2 regions of the Paenibacillus sp. S29 genome follow, and region 1 is predicted to be linked to the other one. Evidence: riboswitches for the same ligand, from Rfam matches in the RefSeq annotation. Region 1 holds a riboswitch; the other holds the start of a gene.

Region 1 (5,268 bases):
GGATTCAGGACGAGGTTCACCGTTTTGCCATCACGTTCCACCGCGAGCAACGCGGCAAATCTATGGTAACTTCCCGGCTGGACTCTATTCCAGGCATCGGCGAGAAACGGCGTAAGTTACTGCTTAAGCATTTTGGATCGCTCAAAAAAATAAGAGAGGCCAGTGTCGAAGACTTCCGGCCTCTCTCTATTGGGGATAAGCTTGCGCGTCAGATTATAGCTGCCCTTCGGGAGGAGGAGTCGTAGAATACGGCTCCTCTTTTTTTATAGGTTCAAACATAATTCGATTTGGCTTTTTAGGACTAAACCAATAAATGATGTAACCCACGATGGCTGGAAGTAAGATCCAGAATAGACCAGCGCTCACATTCACAGTGTCTCCCAGACTCATCACACTAAGTCCCATTAGAATGCTGTCAAAAATAACGTGGCTGAACATGGCGGCAATAAAGCCGTAACGCAGGAACACAAAACTGAACAGCAAACCAAGAAAAGTCAGCTCAATAGGTCTGGAAATCACCGGATAGATCGGATAAAGCGTATGTCCCAGTGCCCAAATCAGCGTGGTGATCAGACAAGCAACAAAAGTGTTTTTCACTATTTTTTTGACCATCGGAATACCAAACAGACGGTAGACAGTCTCTTCTCCAATACCTGCCATCCACGCCATAATCGGCAGTAGCCATGGATAAGCCATATTGTAAGGGGATTGTGTGGCATCTGTGGTGGAGAATGTATTAAATGTGCGCTCCAGTATAAAGAATAAGATGGATTGTACCCCGAGTAAAATAAAGGCCCACAAGTAGCCAACATACATACTGCGAAGCACATACAACCCGTAGCCCGGCTCTTTTGCACGCGGCCATGCATTCAGTCCAACCTGACGCATAAGCCCGTCACCGCCGACCAAGGAGAAGTAGAGCGCTACAGCCATGAAAAAGGTAACACCAATCTGGAAAACCATAAGAAATATAAGCATGCCCTTACCGCCTGCTTCTGCTTGCAATAAAGGCAGCATGTTCATGGTCCCAGCTATACTAGCAATAAAGTATACAACGGATAGAACAATGCCGCGTACAAATGAAGTATGTCGTCGGGTGAGTGACGCATACACAATGGCAAGTACACCCAGTACAAAGCTAAATAGGGCATAACCCGCATAGGTCATCAAATTCGCCCAAAATGTTTGCTTTTCGATATAATCGGTATAGGACGACGGGGCCGAAAAGCTTTGGGTGAAGGAGCGAACATCACCGTCTTCAAAAGTAAAAGCCAGTGTAAGTACCGAGGCGCCGATTTTTTTATCGTCTACGGTATACTTTAATCCGCCTTCTTGTTCAGTGGTCGCAAGCTTCAAATCCGACGGCTTAAAGCCAAAGCGCTTGACCCATACTGCGGCCGCCTGCTCCTTGGCTTCGAGCGTCATGCCGTCCTCAGCCACACGTACAAGCCTGTTACGTGCTTGTTCATCCGTAGAAATATCAGCCTGTGTGTAATTGGTGCTGGAGGTGATCCGTTTAAAGCTAACGACCTTGCCAGTGGATAAATCCACATGAATTTGCAGTTTACTCTTCGCTGAGGATTCAGGCAGATCGACCCGAAAGGTTTCGTAAGGGTAACTCTTTTTCCATGTACGGTCGTACTGTTGAAGCAGTTTTTCTCTAGATAAATAACCGTACAAATCTGTTTCGGCCTGATAGGTCACGACAGGCTCCTCAGGCTGTGATTCAGTATAGCCCAGCTCGGAGCGGGCGAAGTCCAATGCGTGTATGACCGCTTCTTGTTTGCTGATGACCTTTGCGTTCATTACTGATTCTGGACTCGGATTGCTAAGCGAGGGAATAAGCAATTGAAAGATAAAAAAGCAAATCAGGCCAATCCCGCCCAGCAAGCCTAATTTTTTGAAGTTGGCCGTGAGCACGACCGGTTTCCCGATAGGATTCATGAGTTTCCTCCTTAATCTGTAAATAAGAACATCCATTAAAGATATCATACTGCACAGGTTCCCGCCAACAGACCAACGATATTCATGAAAATAGAGCGAAAGCACTTTAAAGTTTCAATAAAATTAGATAAGCTGCGATTAAACGATGCCCATTCGCAAAATAAAGCCAATTTCACGTTTTTTCGGCGAAATCGGTTTTGTGATCTGGATATAGAAGGATTATAATCTTGAGGCAATGCCTATGAAATACATAGGTAATGATATACAGTTGAGCCGAATTTCTATGGGAAAACGGGGGAACCATGTTACTGGGGTGAATTTTACAACCGATCCTGCTGGATCGGAAGTGTAAATAGGGCATACTGTGCTGCCCGAATCCGTCAGCTAACCTCGTAGGCTATGAGCAGGAACCAAGTCAGGCACTCGGTTTTCCGGTGTCTTTTTTTGTGCGTATAAAAGTGTTTGGATTGGTTAGACCGCTGCGGGTGCAGATTATTCTTCCGATTGCTGTTATCCCCGGATTTTTTTATTGTATACCCCCTTTAATGGTTAAAATCCGGAGATAAAGGCAAACGCTTCGCTTCTTCAGAACAATTCTGCCCCTTTCGCTACTGCCCGCCAATAGCACAGGGGGCCGAGTAGTGCTTGACATGCATTCTTCCTGTATTCAGGGAATGCTAATTATAGTTAACTAAGGTTTGGAAAAATCAAAAAATTCAGGGGCAACGACGATCGAAAGATCAAATGGAACGCGTAGCGAGCTTACACCGTATTAAATCACTGATTTTTAGTTTTAAGGATTAGGAGAGAAGTGATGAATAGATGAATCCCAATGCAAGCTGGCTTCGGCTTTCTCCACCGCAGATATTCGTTGCGGGCTTTGCCATTATCATTCTAATAGGTAGCTTATTGTTAATGCTGCCGATCTCCAATACAACAGGAAAGCCACTTGCGTTTATAGACGCTTTGTTTACTGCCGCGTCCGCGACGTGTGTAACAGGGCTTGTCGTTAAGGATACAGGGACCTTTTTCACAACCTTTGGTCAAGTCGTCATCGCTGCACTCATTCAGATTGGCGGTCTCGGCTTTATGACTATGGCTACCTTGATCGCGCTGGTGTTCAAACGTCGGATTTCCTTGCGGGAGCGCCTCATTTTGCAGGAAGCGATGAATCAGACTTCTGTAGAGGGAATTGTCGGGTTAATCCGTAAGGTATTGCTGTACTCACTGGTTATTGAAGGCGTATGCGCTACGATATTCTCGGTTCGCTGGTCCTTTGATATGCCCGTAGGCAGGGCGATTTATTTTGGAATCTGGCATGCCATCTCCATGTTTAACAATGCTGGTTTTGATTTATTCGGTGAATTTCGCAGCTTGACAGGTTATGTATATGATCCGATTGTTAATTTTACCGCAATGTTTCTAATTATTTCTGGCGGCATTGGTTTTGTAGTGATGTCAGACCTGGCAGAATATCGCAAGCGCAAGAGACTGTCCTTGCATACCAAGGTGGTACTCAGCATGACGGGCGCTATGATTGTAGTCGGCACGCTCGTGATTTTTGTATTTGAGTTTACGAATCCAAAGACTCTTGGCTCGCTTGATTGGGGTGGTAAGCTACTGGGATCTTTATTCCAGTCCGTTACCCCCCGTACCGCAGGTGCCAATACGCTGGACATCGCAGGCTTGCGGCAGGCTACGCAGTTTTTTATCATCATACTCATGTTTATTGGGGCTTCCCCTGGTTCCACTGGAGGCGGGATTAAGACAACAACATTCGCCCTGCTCATTGGAGCAGTGATTTCGATGCTGCGGGGGCGGGAAGATATTGTACTGTTCAAGTACCGACTTGCGCAGGGACGAATTTACAAGGCTTTGACCATTACACTGCTGGGGTTGCTGTTCGTGATCGGGGTGACCATGATTTTGTCGGCAACCGAAGATCATCATTTTCTGATGATCTTGTTTGAGACGGTGTCTGCGTTTGGTACGGTGGGGCTGTCGATGGGGCTTACACCTGATTTGACAGTCATAGGCAAGCTGGTGATTACCCTGACGATGTTTGCAGGTAGACTGGGGCCACTCACGCTAGCTTATGCACTGGGGCCGAAAAAGGGTAAAGAATTATATCGTCATCCGGAAGGCAAAATGATTATAGGATAAGGAGTTTTCGAGTAGATATGAAAACGCAGCAGTTTGTAGTTATTGGCTTGGGGCGGTTTGGCTCAAGCCTGGCTTTGCAATTGGTGGATATGGGGTGCGAGGTGCTAGGCATTGACCGGAATGAGGATGTTGTGGACAGTATGAGTGAGATGTTGACACATACTGTCGTGGCGGATGCTACCGATGAAGACTCGTTGCGATCACTGGGCATCCGTAATTTCGATTGTGGCATTGTTGCTATTGGTGATGACATTCAGGTAAGCATCCTCACCGCCATTTTGCTGAAGGAGCTGGGTGTGAAAAAAGTTGTAGCCAAAGCCATATCTGTGCTGCACGGGCGTGCATTAGAAAAGCTCGGTGTGGACCGGATTATTTATCCAGAACGGGATATGGGTATCCGGGTGGCTCACCAGCTAGTCACGCCTAATTTGCTCGATTATTTAGAGTTGTCTAAGGAATACAGTATTGTGGAACTCAATGTACCTGCATGTCTGAATGGCAAAACGCTAGCAGAGCTAAATGCCCGTACCCGCTTTGGTTGTAGCGTCGTGGCGCTTCATACGGCGAACGGTATCCTGATCGCACCGACGGCTATGGATCGGCTAAAAGCAGATGATATTATGGTCATCATCGGTTCGAATGACAATATCGGTCGCTTTGAGGATGAGGTTGTTAATGTTAATGAAGAGGATTAAACCCTCTACACCATACGGTAGCCTGCAAACGACGCACGTGTCTCGCTAATCCAGCGTCGTGCTGTCGGACCGAGATCGGTCGTCTCCGAGTAAATGAGGGAGGTCGTTCGGCGTGTCTCCTTCAAATCGGGCAAGTATAATGCAGTGAGTCCATTATCCCGTAATAGTTCGCTGCGCAAATAGGATTTGGGTAGCAAGGCAGAAGCCTTACAGGTTGGAAGCAGGCGTACAATTGCCTCGAAGGAGTCGATTTCCATGCGGATATCCGGCATGATGCCGCTGCGCTGGAACAAGTCATCCGTCAGACTGCGGTACCAGGTTCCTTTGGAGAAAATAATCATCGGCAATCCTTGCAGATCTTTCATCGAGGCCGTTCCTGTCTTGACGGTTAATTCATGTCCAATGGGAACAACGAGCTCCAAATGATCATCAAATAGCGGAATGCAACGCAGTCCGGCTTCATGAA
Region 2 (5,268 bases), on a different contig from region 1:
CTGGAATGCTTGTTGGATTTAGAGTGGCGGTGCCTCCTTATAATCGTTATCGTCGATGTTCAGAATTGCAGCAACTTGTTTTCTGTACCTTTGTGCTTTGCGGGTGCCGTGAATCAGATTGGACAAGCGTGAAGGCGGAATATTGTGTGTCTCACAAAATGTTTTCTGATCCAGTCGAAGTTCGACAAGCCGTTGTTTGATGGCCCACCCGAAGGAGGTGACAGGCATTTTGTTGTTCAAGAGAAATCGCCCCTTACGGATTCTTGCGGAATAATTGGTGTGTTATAATAATCATCAGTAAACATGTTAGAATTAACCATCTGAAACTATGATACACTTTTATACGTGTTTTTACAATCGCAAATACGTTATTTTGTTGAATTAATTACTTAATTAAGTGCTAGGTGGTTCTGATAACCCGTCTAGAGTCTACTAATAGTGTGAATTTCGATTATGTGTGAATAAAAAACACTCTGCCACCTGAGGAAAGGGACAGAGTGTTTTTGGTGTTGCTGCCAGATTGGTGAAGCGACGCATCAGGGGGATGCTGGAAGGCGTTTGAATAGACCTGAGGAGGAAAACAGTCTAGGCTCATCCAATTGGCTATTATGGCTCATATAAAGCGGTAGAGTGATGTAGGAGTTGCACCAATGTCTGTGAAGAAAGCGACGCTGAAATGTGGTTGGCTCAGGTTCGTTAAGCTTCTTCCATGCGGAGAGCAGCTCGCTGGTCATACGCTCCATAAAAGGGTTCTTTTCCTCATAGGGAGGATTGAGTAGTTTGAAGGCATCTTCCACACAGAAGGACACCGCTGCGCCAAGATAGCCGTGCATGGTCTGTTCTACATCGTTTCCGAGGAGGAAGTTAATCCAGGTGTGAACGGTAGCGAGTGTGCCAATTGCATTGTATTGAATGAGTATAGATTCCAACTGGTCAAATTCAAGCCAAGGATAAAGAGCCTTAGCGAGCTTAAGTAGACGCTGACCGGATAGACGCAACTCCTTCACATGCTGCAAGGAGGGACGTTGGGTATGCAGCATCTTATCAATGAGAGCGATTCGCCAACCGTCATTCTGCTGGATGGCGACATACAGACTTTTGATAGCCATGCCGTCAACGGTTGTAAATTGAGGATACAAATCATCCAGCATGTAATGTTCCAGATCTTGTAGACTGTTCAAATGTCCGTTGCGGAATAGTTTCTCCAGTCCGTTAAAACGGGTGAAGCCACCAACAGGTAGGGAAGGGTCCAACAATAATGCATAGTTCAGCAAACGGTTGCCTTTATGCAGGGCGGTTCGCCTCCTCGAAGTGAATCCTTATGTTATATTATTTCACTCTTTACTTAGGGATAACGAAAAAATTCGAAATGTATGTAATATATTTTTACATTTTAGTAGCCCTTTTGTCAAATTAAATATTATTATCGCTCATATATGTTAGGTAAAATAACATATAAAATAATTATTATATTTGTGTTTACAAATAGTTGATGAGAGAGTATAATAAATCTGTTGCCTCAATACATTATGATTTGCGGTCGTGGTGGAATGGCAGACACGCTATCTTGAGGGGGTAGTGGGCGTACGCCCGTGGAGGTTCGAGTCCTCTCGACCGCATTATATGCAAGACCTAGTTGAAAAAGCATCCTGACACGGTTTACGTGAAGGGATGCTTTTTTTGTTTTAATAACTGTGATAAAGAAGAATATCAGTTTTGCTGCAAAAGCTTCTCTATATCTCCCGCCAGCTTATCTGGAGTGGTTTGCGGTGCATAGCGCTTAAATACGTTACCTTCTCGTGTAATTAAGAATTTAGTAAAATTCCATTTGATCGCTTTGGACCCTAATACCCCCGGAGCTGTTTGGGTCAGGTAGCGAAATAAGGGGTGCGCTTGATCGCCATTGACATCTGTCTTGGCGAACATCGGAAAGGTAACACCATAATTGATCTGGCAAAACTCGGAAATCTCCTCGCTGGAACCTGGCTCTTGTTTGGCGAATTGGTTGCTGGGAAATCCCAAAATTTCGAGCCCCAGTTCATGGTACTGGTCATATAGCTCTTGTAACGCTTTGTATTGGGGGGTTAACCCGCATTTGCTGGCTGTGTTCACAATAAGCAGAACATTCCCTTTATATGTGGATAACGGAATTGGTTTCCCTTGCAGGGTTTGCGCATCATATTCATAAACGGTCATAGTATCTCTCCTTATTCAATATTCAGCAATTAAATTGTAAGCAATTCAAAGTAAGGTTGCAAGTCTGGAAAAGCTGTATTAAGCCTTTAGCCGCTGTAAAATCGTATTTTGTTCAAAACAGTAAATCGCATTGCAAATGGAGCGAATTAAGGTGTTTCTTCTTATAAAAGCGGGTTCAATCGGTGTTTAGCTGGTACATATAGCGTATTTTCTTCTCTTTTTACAAAAAAAGGCCAAAAACGCTCTACCCTACGCCAATATTGACATGCTTGTCATTTTCGAAAAGGGATGAAAAACAGAGATTGAGTGAGCTGTGAGAAGCATAGTTGCGTTGTAAGCGTTATTATTAATCTTCTATGCTCTAAAGGCCGATTTATAACCCCGCAGTTGAGCTTTACAGTCTTCCATGCGCGGGTGTATGATTCAAGACGTAATTTCAAATTAACTTGAATGAAGCAACAACGAAATGTCTATAGCGCTGAATTTTGCAGTTGCAAAAGCGGGGGAACCAATCGAGACTGTACGGCTTGCCGTGTGTCTCATGGGGTGAATTTTCCGGTCAAGTGCCAGAAATAGGGCGACTCTCACGTCCGAATCCGACAGCTAACCTCGTAAGCGTACAGGGAGAGGCAACAAACCGCCGTGTGCAGCCATGGTTTATTTTATCATGGATATGTAAGAAGCCGGAGGAAAGCCTTTTTCCTTCGGCTTCTTTTTGTTGTCTTTTTATACCGGGAGAGGAGCTACTGATGGAAGGTCGGTTAATTATTGTCACTGCACCGAATGAAGCGGGCAGAAGTTTTGTGAAATTGCTTATTTTCAAAAAATTGGCGTTTGCAGTTCTGACGAATAGCGCTCAGGAGGAACGACAGCTCAAAAAAATGGGTGTGGAGCACATTGTCCGCATCAATACCATGCAAGCGGGAAAATGTAATTTTCCAAAAAAAGAAATTGGTAGTGTGTATTTGTTCGAGAACAGCTTGAATCTGACTTGCCGTTTCCTGCAAATATGTCGGCCGCTAACATCGGAATCGATCTATGTTATTACGCACGGCTGTAATCCACAAGGAATTTATCGAGGATTGGGAGCGGACCATGTGATCTACACATTGAACGGAGAGGTGGGTTTTCTGCTGAACGGATAAGCACTTATAACATAGTTGTTTTATGATTTTATGATGAAATAAGAATGGCGATCTGAGGACCGATACGGAGGGTATGAACATGATGGATATATACATGCTGCTCGTCATGGCTGTGAGTTATGGAGTGATACTGCTGTTTGTACGCTGGTGTGATGCGCAGACCTCTAAAGGAGGACGAAGAGGATGATCGTTATACTTGGGCTTACGGCTATTGTGTTTATGTATTTAATCTACGCGCTCCTGAACCCTGAAAAGTTCTAGTCAGCTATAGGGGATAGAGCGGGCGGGAACAACAGATCTGAATATTTAGCATCATAGGTAGCAGGTTTCCGCAAACGTGTGCACACGTTTGGTGCTCTGAAGCAGGTCTGTTGTTCCAAACGCAGGAGCATTTTGAAGGAGGAATAGAGGATGGAGCTGCTTCAAATTGGAATTGTGATCGTCATATTGCTGCTCTTGGTAAAGCCAGTGGGCACCTATATGTATCATGTATTCTCGAATGAACCCAATCGGACGGATCGGATTTTTGGCGGAACAGAAAAGCTGATTTATAAGATAGTAGGATTGAAGAAGCTGGAGAGCATGCGTTGGACTACGTATGTTATGAGTTTCATTGCAACGAATGTCGTGCTTGTGGCGATCAGCTACTTGCTGTTGCGTTTACAGGGAATGCTTCCTGGTAATCCGGCGGGAAACAGTAATATGGAAGCATCACTAGCTTTTAATACGGTAATCAGCTTTATGACGAATACGAATCTCCAACATTATAGTGGAGAAAGCGGGCTTACGTATCTGACACAGATGGCGTTCGTCACGATGATGATGTTCACTTCGGCTGCTTCCGGTTTTGCGGTTGCTGCGGCTTTTATGAGAGGATTGACGCGGCGCGGTGAAGGAATGGGCAATTTCTTTCAAGATTTTATTAAAGCCATCATAAGAATTTTCCTGCCGCTGGCCTTTGTGCTTACGCTGGTGCTGGTTGGATTGAAGGTACCCCAGACGCTACAGCCTACGGCGGATCTTACGACGCTGAGCGGAACACAGCAGCAGATTTCTATGGGACCCATTGCTTCTCTGGAGTCCATCAAGCATTTGGGGACAAACGGGGGTGGTTATGCGGGAGCTAACTCTGCGCACCCTTTTGAAAATCCAAGTCCTTGGACGAACGTGCTGGAAATTTTGGCAATGTGGGTAATGCCGGCTTCGTTGCCGTATACCTTTGGATTGTTTGCCCGTAATCGCAAGCAGGGCTGGATTATTTTTAGCTCCATGATGGTATTGTTTCTTATTTTTCTATCCATTACGTATGTGTCTGAGAAGACAGGTAATCCGTTAATCCAGACACTGGGTGTGGATGCTTCTCAGGGAAGCATGGAAGGGAAAGAGGTTCGTTTCGGCATTGGACAATCGGCTTTGTTCACTGCGGTCACAACAGCGGCAACGACAGGTTCAGTCAATAATATGCATGATACACTAACCCCACTGGGTGGCATGGCTGCTTTGGGAGAAATGATGCTAAACGTCATTTTTGGCGGCAAGGGTGTCGGACTGATGAATATGCTGATGTATGCGATTCTGGGTGTGTTTATATGCGGACTGATGGTCGGGAGAACTCCGGAATTTATGGGGAGGAAAATTGAAGGCAAGGAAATGAAGCTGATCGCGATTGCCATTTTGGTACATCCGTTTCTCATTCTCGCCCCAACTGCACTTGCATTTATGAGTCATTGGGGATACGATGCGGTCACTAACCCTGGCTATCACGGGTTGACTCAGGTGCTCTATGAATATGCGTCATCTGCCGCAAATAACGGTTCGGGATTTGAAGGCCTTTCGGATAACAATGTATTCTGGAACATGACGACGGGGATGGTTATGTTCTTCGGCCGATATGTATCTATGATTGCATTGTTGGCTGTGGCGGCTT

What was found. A riboswitch is a leader RNA that binds a small molecule or an ion and turns the genes downstream of it on or off. The one in region 1 is predicted to bind cyclic di-AMP.
Region 2: linked by a shared signal. The riboswitch ahead of ACL9RM_RS11925 (hypothetical protein) and the one ahead of ACL9RM_RS14575 (TrkH family potassium uptake protein) in region 1 are both predicted to bind cyclic di-AMP.

The regions. Positions count from the first base shown of each region.
Region 1 is NZ_JBMOUI010000007.1:234,759-240,026, reverse strand. Features, by position in the region: gene uvrC (excinuclease ABC subunit UvrC) at 1-245, shown strand, start outside; gene ACL9RM_RS14580 (CPBP family intramembrane glutamic endopeptidase) at 214-1,944, opposite strand; cyclic di-AMP (ydaO/yuaA leader) riboswitch at 2,206-2,358, shown strand; gene ACL9RM_RS14575 (TrkH family potassium uptake protein) at 2,767-4,107, shown strand; gene ACL9RM_RS14570 (potassium channel family protein) at 4,125-4,802, shown strand; gene ACL9RM_RS14565 (LysR family transcriptional regulator) at 4,808-5,268, opposite strand, start outside.
Region 2 is NZ_JBMOUI010000006.1:16,384-21,651, reverse strand. Features, by position in the region: gene ACL9RM_RS11945 (Rha family transcriptional regulator) at 19-240, opposite strand; gene ACL9RM_RS11940 (urease accessory protein UreF) at 537-1,274, opposite strand; tRNA gene ACL9RM_RS11935 (tRNA-Leu) at 1,537-1,619, shown strand; gene ACL9RM_RS11930 (glutathione peroxidase) at 1,711-2,196, opposite strand; cyclic di-AMP (ydaO/yuaA leader) riboswitch at 2,663-2,830, shown strand; gene ACL9RM_RS11925 (hypothetical protein) at 2,946-3,341, shown strand; gene ACL9RM_RS11920 (potassium-transporting ATPase subunit F) at 3,525-3,602, shown strand; gene kdpA (potassium-transporting ATPase subunit KdpA) at 3,753-5,268, shown strand, end outside.